Regions from separate parts of the Aestuariimicrobium sp. Y1814 genome, predicted to be linked through region 1. Evidence: predicted binding sites of a transcription regulator. Region 1 holds the regulator's gene; the other holds the start of a gene.
What was found. Region 1 encodes HrcA, which represses chaperone genes, less so after heat shock. Its sites were predicted from a motif close to TTGGCACTCGNNNNNNNCGAGTGCCAA; they were not measured.
Positions count from the first base shown of each region.

Region 1 (8,034 bases):
TGCCGAGCAGGTGTCGTGGCTTGTCGAAGGGCAGTTCCTCGGCGACCCAGCCGACGATGGTGCCCAGGTTCTCCTTCTCGAGCGCACCGCCGATCCCGAAGCCGTCGAAGCGTTGCCCGTCGACCTCCATGGCACCGAGGTCGCGGGCGGCCCGGCGCCGGAGGTCTTCGTACTGGGCGCCCTGCAGCACCCCGAACAGCGCCTGGTACGGCTTGTCTGCGCGTTCCTCGGTGAGGCGGCGGTGCTCGGCCAGGCAGCGGATCGCCCACAGCCGGGTGCGTTCGAGCGACTCCTCCTGGTAGGCGCGGGTGTTCATCAGGGTGGTCAGCTCGTCGAAGGCGAACATGATGTCGGCGCCCAACTGGTGCTGCACCTGCATCGAGACCTCCGGGGTGAAGCGGTGCTTCGACCCGTCGAGGTGGCTCTTGAAAGTGACCCCGTCGTCGTCGACGTGGGCCAGGCGTTCCTTGCCCTCGGCGATGACCTGGTCGTCGGTGACCCGGTCGGTGCCCATCGCCAGCACCTTCTTGAAGCCCGCCCCCAGGCTCATCACCTGGAAGCCCCCCGAATCGGTGAACGTCGGCCCGGGCCAGTTCATGAACCGGCCGAGCCCGCCGGCGGCATCGACGATGTCGGCGCCGGGCTGCAGGTAGAGGTGGTAGGCGTTGGCCAGCACCGCCTGGGCCCCCAGGTCGGCGACCGCTTCGGGGACGACGGCTTTGACCGTGGCCTTGGTGCCGACCGCCACGAAGGCGGGGGTGGCGATCTCACCGTGCGGGGTGTGGATCACCCCGGTGCGGCCCAACCCGTTGTCGAGCACCGCACCGGGGGTGAACCCGAAGTCCGTGGCGGTCATGACGTCGCCCCGCTCGTGGCACCGCCGTGCTGCTGGGCGGCGAGCAGTTGCAGTTGCACCAGCGCCACCGCGCCGGCGGTGGAGGCCCGCAGCACGTGCTCACTGATCAGCACCGGCGTGGCGCCGGCGGCTTCCAGTTCGGTGAGTTCCTCGGGGCTGATGCCGCCCTCGGGGCCGACCAGCACGGTCACCGGGCCTTCCGCGGGCAGCCTCACCTCGGCGATCGGGGTGGTCGCCTCCTCATGGGCGACCAGCACCAGCCCGCCGACCGCACGCAGGTGCGCGAGCAGGTTCCTGAGCGTGATCACCTCGGGGTGCACCTGCGGCACCCAGGCGCGCCGGGACTGCTTGGCGGCCTCCCGCGCGGTGGCCTGCCATTTGGCGAGTCCCTTGTCGGCCTTGGCGTCCCACTTGACGATGCTGCGCCGCGACTGCCAGGCGCTGAGCTGGTGCACGCCGACCTCGGTCAGGATCTCGACCGACAGGTCGCCGCGCTCACCCTTGGCCAGGGCCTGGACGACGCGCCAGACCCAGCGCGGCTCGGGCAGCTGGTCGATGCCCATCACCTGCCCGGTCAGGGTCTTCTGGTCGACGGCCTCGACCTGCACCCGCAGCATGCGGCCCTGGCCGTCGCTCACCAGAATCGACTCCCCCACCCGGGTGCGCTTGACGGCCACCGCGTGGCGGCCCTCGTCCCCGGACAGGGTGAAGCTGTCGCCCACCCCGGCCCGGGCGACCTGGTCGGGCTCGCCGAGGTAGAGCGCGTCGGTCATCCGCCGAAGGCTTCCTTGATGCGCCCGAAGACACCCTTGTGGCCCTTGTCGGGCTCGGAGCTGATGCTGGTCTCGTCGCGGACCTCGGCCAGCTGGCGCAGCAGGTCACGCTGCTGGTCGTCCAGCTTGGTGGGGGTCTGGACGACGAAGGTGATGCCCAGCTCGCCTCGTCCGCCGCCGCGCAGCCGGGGCACGCCACGGTTGGGGATGGCGATGCGGGTGCCGGACTGGGTGCCGGCCGGCACCTCGACGTTGACCTGGCGGTCGGCCGGGTCGGAGTCGTCGCGTTCGGCTTCCAGGGTGGTCACCGGGATCCTGGTGCCCAGCGCGGCAGCGGTCATCGGGATGCGCAGCGCCAGTTCGAGGTTGTCACCGTCGCGGGTGAACACGTCGTGGTTGGCCACGACCAGCTCGACGTACAGGTCGCCGGCCGGACCACCGCCGGGGCCGACCTCACCCTGGGACTCCAGGTGGATGCGGTTGCCGGTGCTGACCCCGGCCGGGATCTTCACGCTGATCTGGCGCTTGTGGCGCACCCGGCCCTCACCGGAGCACTCACCGCAGGGCTGCGGGATCACGGAGCCGTAGCCGCGGCACTGGGGGCAGGGCTGCGAGGTGCGGATGTCACCCAGGAAGGAACGCTGCACCGAGGTGACGTCTCCGCGGCCGTGGCAGGTGGCGCAGGTGACCGGCTCCGAGCCCTCCTCGGCGCCCGACCCGGTGCACTTGGGGCAGACCACGGCGGTGTCGATGGTCAGCGGCTTGGTGACCCCGAAAGCGGCCTCGGCCAGGGTCAAGCTCTGGCGCACCAGCGCATCCTGCCCGCGGCGGGTCCGCGAGCGCGGCCCGCGCTGGGCCTGGGCACCGAACATGGCATCGACCAGGTTGGTGAAGTCGAACCCACCGGCGCCGCTGGTGAACCCACCACCGAAACCACCGAAGTCTTGGAAGCCAGCGCCACCGCCGCGCCCGTTGGGGTCGCCACCGCGGTCATAAATTGCCCGCTTGTGCTCGTCGTGCAGGACCTCGTAGGCCTCCTGCACCTCCTTGAACTTCTCGGCCGAGTCAGCGTCGCTGGCGACGTCGGGGTGCACCTTCATGGCCATCTTGCGGTAGGCCTTCTTGATCTGTTCGGGGGTCGCATCGCGGGGAACCCCGAGCACCTCGTAGTAGTCACGGCTCATCTGAGTGGTGTCATCCTTCCGCCAGGAAACGGCCCAGGTAGCGTGCCACCGCACGCACCGAAGCAATGGTCGTGGGGTAGTCCATCCGGGTGGGGCCCATCACGCCCAGGCTCGCCGAGGTGTGGCCCGGCTCACCATACGGGCTGGCCACCAGCGAGGTCGACTGCAGGCCCTCGTAGGGGTTCTCCTGCCCGATCCGGACGGTCACGTCGTCGGTGTCCACCCGGGTCTCGCCGAGCAGCCGCAGCAGGACGACCTGCTCCTCCAGCGCTTCCAGCACCGGTTGGACGGCCGTCTCGAAGTTCTCGGCGAACCGGGTCAGGTTCGGCACACCGGCCACCACGATCCGGGCGCTGGGGTCGGTGGCCAACATTTCGAGCAGGGTCGCCACCACGGTGCTGGTGTGCACCCGGTCGGCGTTCGGGGTCTCCTCGATGACGGTGTTCAGCCGGTCGGCGGCCACCGTCGGCAGCTGGTCGGCGACCGCCACGTTCAGCCGTTGGCGCAATGCCGCCAGTTGGTCCTCGGTGTGGGTCGGCAGGTCGAGCACCCGCTGCTCGACCCGCCCGGTGGAGGTGATCAGCACCACCAGGGCCCGGTCGACGGTCAGCGAGACCAGTTCGACGTGGCGGACCACCGCGGCGTCGGTGCTGGGGTACTGGACGATCGCGACCTGGCGGGTGAGCTGGGCCAGCAGCCGTACCGTCCGCGAGACGATGTCGTCGAGGTCGACCGCGCCGCTCATGAAGGTGGTCACCGCCCGCTTCTCGGCCGCCGACAGCGGCTTGACCGCCCCGAGGCGGTCCACGAACAGGCGATAGCCCTTGTCAGTGGGGATTCGTCCGGCGCTGGTGTGGGGTTGGGTGATGTAGCCCTCGTCCTCGAGGACGGCCATGTCGTTGCGGACGGTGGCCGCCGAGACGCTCAGGTTGTGGCGTTCGACCAGGGCCTTCGACCCGACCGGCTCACGGCTGGAGACGTAGTCGGTGACGATGGCTCGCAGCACGTCCAGCTTGCGGTCGTCCATCCCCACGCACCTCCTTGACCGGTCCCGGCCACCAGCTCCTCCCGGGCCGCCATTGTTGGCACTCCGGGCAAACGAGTGCCAGTCTACTCCGATTCGTGGGGTGCTCGTTTCGTGGCAGGCTGGGGGCGTGGACTCTCGTGACGTGCAGTGGACGACCAGTACCTGGCAGCCGGTGGCAGACGACATCTGGGTGATGGCCTGCGAACCTGCCGGGGTGAACATCGGCCTGGTCGTCGGCTCCGAGCACGTGCTGCTCGTCGATGCCGGCTCCAGCCCCGACCACGGCCGGGCGATCGCCGAGTCGGCCCGTGACCTGGTGGGGCGCCCGGTCGACCGGGTGGTGATCACCCACGGCCACTGGGACCACTTCCACGGGCTGGGCGGCATTCCCGGGGCCGAGTCCTACGGTCACGAGCAGTTGCTGGCCGACCTCGAGGAGGCCCGTTCCCAGCCGGGGACCCCCGCCGGGCTGGTGGCGCCGACCAGGCCGTTCTCGCTGGTGCACGCCCTCGACCTGGGTGGCCTGCGGGTCGAGCTGCTGCACTTCGGGCCCGCCCACACCCAGGGTGATGTGCTGGTGCAGGTGCCGGCCCGCAGGGTGTGGTTCACCGGTGACCTGCTCGAGACCTCCGGTGACCCGCAGGTCGGCCCGGAGTCGACCATCGAGAAGTGGCCGATGGCCCTGGACGGCATCCTCGGTGGCGCCGACGAGACCAGCGTCTTCGTCCCCGGCCACGGGCCGGTGGCCACCCACCTGCAGGTCTTCGAGCAGCGGGCCCACATCTCCACCCTGTACGGGTCGGCCGAGGCGCTGGTCAACCGTGGGGTGCGGCTGGAGCAGGCACTCGAGGCGATCGACACCCCGACCCTGCCCGGCGGCAGCCCGCACCCGGGCGCCTCGGAATGGGAGTGGTACTTCAGCCCCGACACCGTCAAGGCGGCGCTGCCGCTGCTCTACGCCGAACTGGCCGGCCACGGCCAGGTGCCCCGGACGAAGCTGCCGCTGATCACACCCTGAGGTCGAGCAGCCGCTTGATGGTGGGCACCAGTTCGGGGTGGCCTACGGCCAGCAGGCCCTTCTCGGTGCTGCCGGCCTGGTAGGGGCTGCCGGTCCAGCTGAACACTCCCCCGCCGGCCTCGGCGACCAGCAGGGCGCCGGGGGCGTGGTCCCAGGGCTTGTTGTTGACGTAGAGCAGGAAGTCGTTGGAGCCGTTGGCGATGTCTGGGTAGTCGACCCCGCAGCACCACTTGCTCAGGTGGAACTGCAGTTCACCGCCGGTGTCGGTGTCCAGCAGCCGCTGGCGGCTGGTGCGCCCCTGCGGGGTGCCGGTGACCGGCCGCCGCTTGGTCAGCTTCTGCCCGTCGAGGAAGGCGCCGGCCCCGAGTTCGGCGATGTAGTCGTGGCCCAGCGCCGGCTGGTGGATCCAGGATCGGGTGGTGACCCCGTGCTTGAGTTCGGCGACCATGACGGCGTGTTCGACCTTGCCCTCGGTGAAGTTCTTGGTGCCGTCGATCGGGTCGACCAGGAAGGCGTGTTCGGCGGTGCCGACGCGGTCGAGCAGCCGCGGGTTCTCGAAGGTGGCCTCCTCGCCGATGACCACGCAGTCGGGGTAGGCGGCCAGCAGGTGGGCGGTGATCGCTTCTTCCGCCTCGCGGTCGGCGACGGTGACCAGGTCTGCGGGGCCGTCCTTCTCGATGATCTCGTCGTCGGCCAGCGCACGGAAGCGTGGGTTGATCACGTCGTCGGCAACCTGCTTGATCATGTCCATCACTGCTTCGGTGTCCATTGCTCTCCCCTGTGTGCAAGGCCTCGGAGTCGGCCGGGTCTCTGGGGTGAAGTCAACCAGTAGCGCTGGTCAGGTCACGAACCGGAGTCCAGATCTCGACTGCTGCGCGCCTCGGCGAGCCGGTCGGCACTCGCGGCCAGCTGGTGGGCGGTGTCGTCCAGTTCCTGGTCGGCGGCCGCGAGCCGGTCGTCGGCGCCGGTGAGTTTCTCGTCGGCCTGCTGCAGGTGGTCCTCGGCCCTGGCCAGGGCCTGCCGGGCCGCCTCCAGGTCGGCCCGGGCCTGGTCGCGGCGCAGCACCGCCTCCTCGCGGGAGGTCTGCGCCCGGGCCTGGGCCTGCAGGGCTCGTTCTTGGGACCGGGTGGCCCGGTCGTGGGCGCGTTCGGCGTGCTGGTGGTCCTGCTGGGCCCGGGCCAGGGCTTGTTCGGCGCGCTCCCTGGCGTGTTCCCGGGCCTGTTCGGGGTCGGGTTCGTCCGTCGGGGTCGGGTGGTCGGTCGGGTCGGGCACGACGCTGAGGTGGGAGCGGTCCCTGGGAGCGGCCGCGGCCGGGTCGGCGGCCAGCGCCTGGTCGAGGTCGACCGGGCCGAAGCCGGCGTAGCTGAGTGGTCGGGCCAGGCACCCCGAGCGGACGACGCGCTCAGCCTCGGGGTCGGCCAGTGCCGCGGTGAGGGTCTGGCGCACCTCGTCCAGGCTCGTGGGGCTGGGGTGAACGCCCAGGGAGTTGAGCAGCGCGACCAGGTCCTTGATGACCTGGTCCTCCAGGGCGCGGCGCTGCGCCCCGAAGGTGGCCAGTTCGGTGACGCTGAGTGCGGCCTGGGCCTGCCGCATCGGTTCACCCAGGTCGAGGAAGTCGAGCAGGGGTTCCAGCGGGGCGCGGACGGCGCGGTTGAGGTGGCTGGCCGCGACGGTGGGCCGGCGCAGCGCCTTGACCTGCTGGGCAAGCTCGGACTGTTTGAGGGCGCGGGCCTGCTTGGCCCACGCGTCGCGGCGCGTGACGAATTCGCCGGGGTCGAGGGAGTAGAGCTCGTCGGCGATCATGCGCAGCGGCGGCATCGTCGGGGTGTCAGCCACGCGCGTGTTTCCCCTTCAGTCCATCGGGTGGTCGGCGGTGACGAAGTCGATCAGCTTCTCGACCTCGGTGACCAACCGGGCGTCCAGGTCACGGTAACTGGTGACCCGGCCCAGCAGTGCCCGCCAGAAGTGGGCGACGTCGGCCTGGGTCTGGTGCGGCTGCTTCAGCGCGGCCAGGGTGCCCCTTTTGAAGTCGACGTCCCGGGGCACCTCGGGCCACTTCTTCAGCCCGATCTGTTCGGGTTTCACCGCGTGCCAGATGTCGATGTAGTCGTGGCCGGTGACCATCACCAGGTCCTTGTAGCCGGCCCGGGCGACCTGGGCGGCGATGCGGGACTCCTTCGAGCCGGGCACCAGGTGGTCGACCAGCACCCCGAGCCGGCGCCCGGGGGCGGGGTTGAAATCGGCGACGATGGCGGGCAGTTCGTCGATGCCGCCCATGAATTCGACGACCACCCCGACGTGGCGCAGGTCGTCCCCCCAGACCTTCTCGACCAGTTCGGCGTCGTGGCGGCCCTCGACGTACAGGCGTGAGGGCAGGGCGACCTTCGGCCGGGTGGGGGTCACATCGGCGCGGGACCCCGACGCGGTGTAGGTCGGTTTCGCCTTCCCCTGGCGCAAGGGGACCCGCAGGTTCACCGGCTTGCCCTCGACCCAGAAGCCGGGGCCGACGGGGAAGGAACGCTTGGCGCCGCGGCGGTCCTCCAGGATGACGATGCCGTTCTCCCAGCCGATGACGGCCCCGACGAAACCGGAGCTGGGGTCCTCGACGACCAGCCCTTTCTCGAGGGGGACGTCGGTGGCGGTCGGTCGGGCGTCCTTGCGCCAGCCGGGCTTGAGGACGTCACCGGAGTATCGATTCACGTCAGCAGAGGTTACCCGGTGGTGGTCGTCCGGTGGTGGTGACCGGGCCGGGGTCACCCGGCCGTGCCGGCCCGGTCATGGGGGTCACAGGGTGATGCCGACGTACTTGGTCTCCAGGTACTCCTCGAGGCCCTCGTGGCTGCCCTCCCGGCCGAGTCCGGACTGCTTGACGCCCCCGAAGGGGGCGGCGGGGTTGGAGACCAGCCCGGTGTTCAAGCCGACCATGCCGGACTCGAGCCGTTCGACCGCGCGGATGGCTCGTCCGATGTCGCGGGAGTAGACGTAGGCCATCAGCCCGAACTCGGTGTCATTGGCCAGCCGGATGGCCTCGTCGTCGTCGGCGACCTCCACGATGCCGGCGACGGGGCCGAAGATCTCCTCGCGCAGCAGCCGGGCGTCGCGAGGCACCCCACCGAGCACGGTGGGTTCGAAGAAGTAGCCCGGACGATCGAGTTGCGCTCCCCCGGTCAACACCT
Region 1 covers NZ_JBNJRW010000003.1:259,681-267,714, reverse strand. The annotation lists gene tgt (tRNA guanosine(34) transglycosylase Tgt) at 1-856, opposite strand, end outside; gene ACQE3C_RS05425 (16S rRNA (uracil(1498)-N(3))-methyltransferase) at 853-1,629, opposite strand; gene dnaJ (molecular chaperone DnaJ) at 1,626-2,813, opposite strand; gene hrcA (heat-inducible transcriptional repressor HrcA) at 2,824-3,840, opposite strand; gene ACQE3C_RS05410 (MBL fold metallo-hydrolase) at 3,968-4,858, shown strand; gene ACQE3C_RS05405 (inositol monophosphatase family protein) at 4,848-5,627, opposite strand; gene ACQE3C_RS05400 (hypothetical protein) at 5,702-6,694, opposite strand; gene ACQE3C_RS05395 (DUF3097 domain-containing protein) at 6,710-7,558, opposite strand; gene ACQE3C_RS05390 (NAD-dependent succinate-semialdehyde dehydrogenase) at 7,643-8,034, opposite strand, start outside.

Region 2 (8,034 bases), on a different contig from region 1:
CTCGCCAAGGACCCCTCCCGGCGGCCCGAGGGGGCCAACCAGGTCGCCGGACGACTGTCCCGGGTCCGTGAACGGGTGGCCGGGCTGCCGGCGGCGCCGCGACTGCACGCCCCGCCCGCGCCGCTCGGGCCGGGTCGGGGTGAGGTGCCTGCTGGGTCGGGGAGCGCCCCGTCGGTGTCGGCTGGTTCGGTGTCGGGAGGCCCGGCCTCGGCTGGTTCGGTGTCGGCCAGCCCGGTGCCGAGTTCGATGACCTCCCCGCCTGTGTACCAGTCGACCCAGCAGTACCCGGCGGCGCAGCCGTACCCACAGGGTCAGTCCTGGTCCTCGGGTCCGCCCTCCGCCCAGGGACAGTCCTACCCCCAGGGTGGGTACGGGCAGGGCGGCCCCGGTCCGAGCGGGCCCGGTCAGGGCGGATACCCGCCTGGTGGTTATGGTCCGGGTGGTCCCGGCCCTGGCAGTCCTGGTCACGGCGGGTACGGCCCGGGTGGCCCCGGGTCGGGAGGCTACGGTCAAGGCGGCTACCCGCAGACCCCCGAGGAGCAGGAGCCGCGTCGTCCGGTGGGGCTGTGGATCGCCCTCGGCGCACTGGTGCTCGTTGTCGCCGTGGTGGCCTACCTGTTGCTGAGCGATGGCGACCCCTCGGCGACGCCCGCCACCTCGGCCAGTCCGGTGACCACGGCTGCCGAGACGACCGGCGAGACAACGCAGGCCCAGACGACGGGTACGGAAACGACCGCGGACACGACCCAACCGGTCACCACCGCAGTGACCACGGTCCCGCAGACCAGCGCCCCGCCGACCACTTCGGCACCCCCGACGACGTCGGGACCCCCGTCCTCATCGGCGCCCCCGACCAGTCGTCCGCCGTTCCCGCCCGGCGTCGCGACCTGCGGAGACACGGTGGGAGTCAACTCCAACACCTCGTGTGCCTTCGCCGTGAACGTGGCCGCTGCCTGGCGGGCAACCAGCATGACCGGCACCACCACCGTCCAGGCCACCAGCCCGGTGACCAACCAGACCTACGCCATGACCTGCGTGGCCGGCGAGATCACCATCTGCACCGGGGGCAACAACGCCGCGGTCTACATCCGCTGAGGTTCGTGCGTCCCGCCACCGCCACCCCGGACAGCGCGGATGCGCAACTTCCTGCCTGGAATCCTCGCTGGCACGGATGGATCCGTGACGGAACCTGCGCAAACTCGGACGACGGGGGTCGTGGCGGGCAGTAGCCCCGCGATCAAGTGCCACGATCAGCGACCCATCGAGCATCCGGACGAGCGGGTCACGCGACCGTTCGGATGGTTGCGGATTCAACTGATACCATGGATGGAAAGTTGAACGCACAAGTGAAGGGGAGTGGCTGGGATGGCTGCGCGATGGTTGACGCCGCAGGAGCGCAAAGCATGGGTGAGGCTGGTCGCCCTCATCGAACTGCTGCCCAGCACTTTTGACGCGGAACTGCGCGGCAAGGCGAACCTGGTCTACTTCGAGTACTACGTGCTGGCGATCCTGTCCGAGGCCGAGAACCGCACCCTGCGCATGAGCACCCTGGCGGCGATGGTGAACTCCACCCTGCCGCGGTTGTCGCACGCCGTGCGGCGCCTTGAACAGCGCGGGCTGGTCGAACGCACCCCGTGCGAGCAGGACGGCCGCTCGACCAACGCCCACCTGACCGAGCAGGGCTGGCAGCTGGTCAAGGAGGCCGCCCCCGACCACGTCGACCACGTGCGGCGCACCATCTTCGACGTGCTCAGCCCCGAACAGGTCAACCAGCTCAGCGACATCTCGGCCGCCCTGCTGGGAGCGCTGCCCCAGACCCAGGGCAACCCCGAGTCGATGGGGGCTCAGGCCCTCGCGAACACCGCGACCAGGAACCCGTCGCCGTCGCGGTAGGGACGCAGGTCCCACGTCGACAGCGCCAACTCCAACTGCAAGCCCGCCGCGGTGGCGTCCCCGATGAACTCGTCGAACCCATAACCGCGCCCGGCGCCGAAGCCGATCGCCAGTCGTCCGTCGTCGGCGAGGTGGTTGGCCAGGCGCCGCAGCACCTCACCGCGGGTCGACTCGGCCAGGAAGCCCATCACGTTGCCGGCGCAGACGATGACGTCGAACGGGTCTTCGACGCCACGTGCCGGCAGGTCGAGCTCGGCCAGGTCACCGACGAAATAGGTCGGCCCCGGGTGGTCGATCTCAGCGGCGGCGATCAATCCCGGGTCCAGGTCGACACCCACCACCCGGTGGCCACGCTCGTGGAGCCAACCGTCGAGGCGCCCCGGCCCGCAGCCGGCGTCGAGGATGTGGGCATTGCGCCCCACCATCGCATCGACGAACCTGGCCTCGCCGTAGAGGTCATGGCCCTGTTCCTCCATCACCTTGAAGCGCTGGATGTAGCGATTCGTGTGCTCCGGGTCGGCCTGGATGATCCTGGCCCACTTCGACGGTTCGGGGGTTGTGCGGTGCTGATTCACCCCGCCATGCTAGCCGGGCACCCCTCGTCCCGATTTCGCCGGACCCCGTGACTTCGGCACAATGGACGAGCCCGCTGCGCGGGCATGCCTCCGTAGCTCAGCGGCCAGAGCACCTGTCTTGTAAACAGGCGGTCGTGGGTTCGACTCCCACCGGGGGCTCGGGCTTTTCTGTCCTCGCTCCGCTCGGACGGCGCCGCCAAGATCTTGTTCCCGGCGCGCTCGCTCGTCCCTCGCTCGCTTGCGGGAGGGCTTCGCTCGTTCCTCGCTCAGCCGGGCGGCGGTGTCGGTTGCGTCTGGTTTTCTGTCCTCGCTCCGCTCGGACGGCGCCGCCAAGCTCCTACGATGCTGCGGTCCTTGCACCCACGCAAAGAATGCATCCCGATCGGGTACAGGGGACGTGTAATCCTTGCGCCCACGCAAAGAATGCAGGTTCCCCCGGCTCAGGCGCCGCCCTCAGCCCGTCAGGCGCCGGTGCTGGCCAGGACGGCCTCGGCGTCACCCTGGACGCGGACGATCTCGCCGGCGGGGATGAACGCCGACTGGCCCTTGACCAGTTCGGTGGTCTCCTCGGCGCTGGCGCAGGCCAGGTAGCCGTCGAGCACCAGAAGGATCCGGGCATGCTCGGCGGCCGGCAGCACGACCGGCTCGGACTGGCCGTGGCGGCCGAGTTCGACCATCCACAGGTCGAACTCCGGCGACGGGGTGGGGTAGTGCCTTAGCCCCGGGGTCGAACAGTCCGGCTCGACCAGCTGGGGCACCTCGGCGACGAAGTCCACGACCTGCACCAGCGAGTCCACGTCGATGTGCTTGTGGGTGAGCCCACCGCGCAGCACGTTGTCGCTGCTGGCCATGATCTCCAGACAGGTGCCCTTGAGGTGGGCATGCATGTTGCCGGGGTAGAGGTGCAGCGCCTGCCCGGGTGTCATGTCGAGCCGGTTCAGCAGCAGGGCCGCCAGGATGCCGCGGTCGCCGGGGTAGTGCTCGTCCAGCTCGACGGCGGTGCGGGCGAACTTGCCCAGTTCGCCGGGGGAATCAAGGTGGCGCAGGGCCGCCGCCACGACCATGTCGACCAGGCCGCGACGCTCCTCCGACAAGCTCAGGGCGTCCAGGAAGACCTCTGCCAGGGCGGCGCTGCCGCTGCGCTGGGTGAGCGGGCCGATCACCGAGGCAAGCTCCGCAGCCACCCCGAGTCCCTCGAAGAGTGCAGCGGTCTGGGCGGCCGGGCGGAACCCGGTCAGGGTGCTGAACTCGGTGAGCGCCACTGCCATCTCGGGCTTGGGCCAGTCGTCCTTGAAGCTGCGCCGCGGGTCGGTCAGCGACAAGCCGCGCTCGTTCTCGGCGGCGAACCCGGCCTCGGCCTGCTCGCGGTTCGGGTGGGCCTGCAGGCTCAGCGGCTGCGCCGCCGCCAGCACCTTCAGCAGGAATGGCAGTCGCGGCCCGAAGGCCTCGACCGAACGCTGCCCGAGCGCCTCGGGGTGCTCCGACAACCAGGTCCGCAGGTCGCGGCCCTGCTCGGGCAGGTCACTCGGGGCCAGTCCGTGGGCTCCCAACCACAACTCGGCCTGCGGCTCCCCGGTCGGGTCCACGCCGAGGATGCTGGGGATGGAGTCCACCGAGCCCCAGGCGTAGTTCTGGATCCGGCCCTCGAGGAGCAGCATTTCTTGAGTTCCTAGTGTGTTCAGGGGGTCGTCCGACGGGCAATGGTGCAGCATCGGGTGGGCGAGTGCCCAGCCGATTCTAACGAATGCGGCACCACCGGCATGAATGACATGGCTGTGATTCGGTCGCTAGACTGTCGCCATGTCAGTTCGAAGCCACATCACTGCCGTCCCGCAGGCGCCCGCCGCCGAGCCGGGCCTGAGCGAGCGTGACGCCGCCATTCTCGAGTTCGAGAAGTCCTGGTGGGCCGCCGACGCGACCAAGAGCAGCGAGATCCGTGAACGCTTCGGCATGTCCACCACCGCCTACCACCAGATCCTGAACGCATTGCTGGACGACCCGGCTGCGCTCGCGGCCCAGCCCCTGCTGGTCAAGCGACTGCGCCGACTGCGCGAGCAGCGCCAGCGGGCCCGGTCAGCCTCGCGGTTGGCCCAGCACGGCTGAGCCCACCACCGACCGGGGGCGACCGCTCTACTTGCGCGGGCGCGAGGCCATCGTCCGCAGTTGGGCGAAGCCCTGGCGCAGCGGACGAACCGGGGCGCTGCGGTAGCCACCCAGCTGGAGGTCGGCCGACTGCTCGAAGAAGTTGGCCGCTGCGCGGTCACCGGTGCGCAGCCACGACCAGCCCATGGCCGCCGCGTACACCGGCAGGTACGGCAACCCGAGCGAGTAGGCCCACTGCCAAGTGTGGTTGACCTCGTGTTCCAGCAACCCCGGACGACGCGCCATGATCGCGGCCCACGACGGTGAGGCGGTCAGCACCACCGAACCGATGGTGAAGGCGCCTGCCATCGGGAAGCCCAACCGGTAGCCCTCGGCCATCCAGATCCCGTCCGGGCCGCGGAAGACCCGCGCGCGGCCGATCGCGGCGACGACCAGGCCCAAGGGGGTCGACAGGTTGCACCAGTTCGCGAAGTTGCGCACGCGGGGCATCAGTGGGTTGCTCACGAGGTCCATTCTGCCGGACCCGGACCCGGTCGCAGGCGTGCTGGGATCGTCCCGATCTTTGCACTCGCTTGGGTCGAGTGCTAAGAATGGTGTTAGCACTCGTTGCGTCAGAGTGCTACCGCCGCCAGGCAGGTGAGGCTCCCACGAGCCGTCCGTCGCGGGCACCGGTTTGGCGTTCACCACCAATGGGGCTCGACAGCCCCCGACGCGGGAGGATTCCCCAGGAACCATGGCAAAGCTGATTGAATTCAACGTCGAGGCCCGCCGCGCCCTCGAGCGGGGCATGAACACCCTCGCCGACGCGGTGAAGGTCACCCTTGGCCCCAAGGGCCGCAACGTCGTGCTGGAGAAGAAGTGGGGCGCCCCCACCATCACCAACGACGGCGTGTCCATCGCCAAGGAAATTGAGTTGGACGACCCCTACGAGAAGATCGGCGCCGAGCTGGTCAAGGAGGTCGCCAAGAAGACTGACGACGTCGCAGGCGACGGCACCACCACCGCCACCGTGCTGGCCCAGGCGATGGTCCGCGAGGGCCTGCGCAACGTCACCGCCGGCGCCAACCCGATCGAGCTGAAGCGCGGCATCGAGCTGGCCGTCGAGGCCATCGTCACCGAGCTGGCCGAGCAGGCCCGCCCCGTCGAGACCCGTGAGCAGATCGCTGCCACCGCCTCGATCTCGGCCGCTGACCCGTCGGTCGGCGAGATCATCGCCGATGCGATGGACAAGGTCGGCAAGGAAGGCGTCATCACCGTCGAGGAGTCGAACACCTTCGGCGTCGAGCTCGAGCTCACCGAGGGCATGCGCTTCGACAAGGGCTACATCTCGCCCTACTTCGTCACCGACACCGAGCGCATGGAGGCCGTGCTCGAGGACCCCTACATCCTCATCGTGAACTCCAAGGTCAGCTCGCTGAAGGACCTGCTGCCGCTGCTCGAGAAGGTCATGCAGGCCTCCAAGCCGCTGCTGGTCATCGCTGAGGACGTCGACTCCGAGGCCCTGGCCGGCCTGATCGTCAACAAGATCCGTGGCACCTTCAAGTCGGTCGCCGTCAAGGCCCCCGGCTTCGGTGACCGCCGCAAGGCCATGCTGCAGGACATCGCCACCCTGACCAACGGCACCGTGATCTCCTCCGAGGTCGGCCTCTCGCTCGACACCGCCACCCTCGACCTGCTGGGCCAGGCCCGTTCGGTCGTCATCACCAAGGACGAGACCACCATCGTCGAGGGCGCCGGTGACCCCGAGGCCATCGCTGGTCGCGTGCAGCAGATCCGCAACGAGATCGAGAACTCCGATTCCGACTACGACCGCGAGAAGCTGCAGGAGCGGCTGGCCAAGCTGGCCGGCGGCGTTGCCGTGATCAAGGTCGGCGCTGCCACCGAGGTCGAGCTCAAGGAGCGCAAGCACCGCATCGAGGACGCCGTCCGCAACGCGAAGGCTGCCGTCGAAGAGGGTCTGGTCGCCGGTGGCGGCGTGGCCCTGGTGCAGGCTGCCAAGTCGGCCAAGGTCGACCTGGAGGGTGACGAGGCCACCGGTGCACAGATCGTGTTCTCGGCCACCTCGGCCCCGCTGCGCCAGATCGCCAGCAACGCCGGCCTCGAGGGCGGTGTCGTGGTCGAGAAGGTGCTTGGCCTGGAGACCTCGCACGGCCTGAACGCTGCGACCGGCGAGTACGTCAACATGCTGGAAGCCGGCATCATCGACCCGGCCAAGGTGACCCGTTCGGCGCTGCAGAACGCGGCCTCGATCGCCGGCCTGTTCCTCACCACCGAGGCGATCATCGCCGACAAGCCCGAGAAGGCTGTCGCGATGCCCGGTGGCGCTGACGGCGGCATGGGCGGCATGGACTTCTGAGTCCACGCCACCAGTTGCACCAGCTGGACGGGCGGTCCTCCTGCGGGAGGGCCGCCCGTTCGGCGTTCCCCTCGTCCGCCCGGGCCTTTCCGGACGAAGCGGACTGGATGGATGTCAACCAGTCCGATGCGATCCTGAACCAAGCCGGCAGTTCCTCCGGCTGGTAGGGGCTTGCCCGCGCCGGCCGGACGGTGAGGGGACTACGGTCATGACCATGACCCGTGCGACACGCCACCGCCAGGCTCCGGGCCGTCCTCGCCGCAGGCATCGCCTGCGTTGCCCTCGTCGGCTGCACCGGGGGTGACAAACCCCTGAGCGTCGACCATGTGCGTGAGCAGGCCTCGGCGAGGGTGACCGAAACCGGGGCGGACGGGGTCGCCGAGCTCACCCTCAGTAGCACCGGCGGCGGCATCGTCCTGCGCAAGGGCAACCAGCTCACCAGCTACGGGGTGCTGTGCGGCGGTGGTTCGGTGGGTGAGGTCAACCACCTGTCCCTGGGCGCCAAACCGGTGGACGAACTGCCCATCCAGGAGCTGGTCGACGCCCGCGCCGCTGCCGACCAGCAGTGCAAGGACGTCCGCCTCACTGGCGCAGGTGCTGGCGGAGTTCGGCACCAGCCACGGCGGGCAGGTGGGCACCATGCGGATCGCCGTCGGTGACCGTCTTCACCCCCGAGCAGGCCGACGTCAGCGGCACCCAGTGCCTGCCCGGGCTGCAGCACTCGACATTCGGCGAGGGCGGCCAGGGCATCACGCTGCCGTGCGACTCGAATGCTTCGCTGCTGGTTGAGCAGCCCTTCGCGGTGGCCGACGTGCCCGCCGACAAGCTGGCGGCGGCATTGCAGGCTGTCTTTTCGGAGATCCCCCGGGACACCATCCAGTACGTGGACGTGCGCAGCACGGCTGAGGGCATCAGGCTCTTCGTGACCGCAGAGGGCACCAACGGCACCTGGACCCTGGACGGTGCCCGGGTCTGAGCGCCGTCAGAACCCGGCTTCGGCAATCTTGCGTCGAGCGACGTCCAGGGACTCCTCGGCGCGGGCGCGGATCACCTGGGGATCCAGGTCTCCCCATTCGACAGCACTGAGTTCGGCCTGGGCCTCATCGA
Region 2 covers NZ_JBNJRW010000006.1:121,697-129,730, reverse strand. The annotation lists gene ACQE3C_RS08965 (serine/threonine-protein kinase) at 1-1,095, shown strand, start outside; gene ACQE3C_RS08960 (MarR family winged helix-turn-helix transcriptional regulator) at 1,366-1,893, shown strand; gene ACQE3C_RS08955 (class I SAM-dependent methyltransferase) at 1,845-2,468, opposite strand; tRNA gene ACQE3C_RS08950 (tRNA-Thr) at 2,555-2,627, shown strand; gene manA (mannose-6-phosphate isomerase, class I) at 2,930-4,126, opposite strand; gene ACQE3C_RS08940 (DUF3263 domain-containing protein) at 4,269-4,571, shown strand; gene ACQE3C_RS08935 (hypothetical protein) at 4,599-5,075, opposite strand; gene groL (chaperonin GroEL) at 5,305-6,927, shown strand; gene ACQE3C_RS08925 (hypothetical protein) at 7,149-7,586, shown strand; gene ACQE3C_RS08920 (hypothetical protein) at 7,583-7,903, shown strand; gene ACQE3C_RS08915 (hypothetical protein) at 7,910-8,034, opposite strand, start outside.
Region 2: a site for HrcA is predicted at 5,133-5,159, ahead of groL (chaperonin GroEL). Genes of this name have one in related genera too.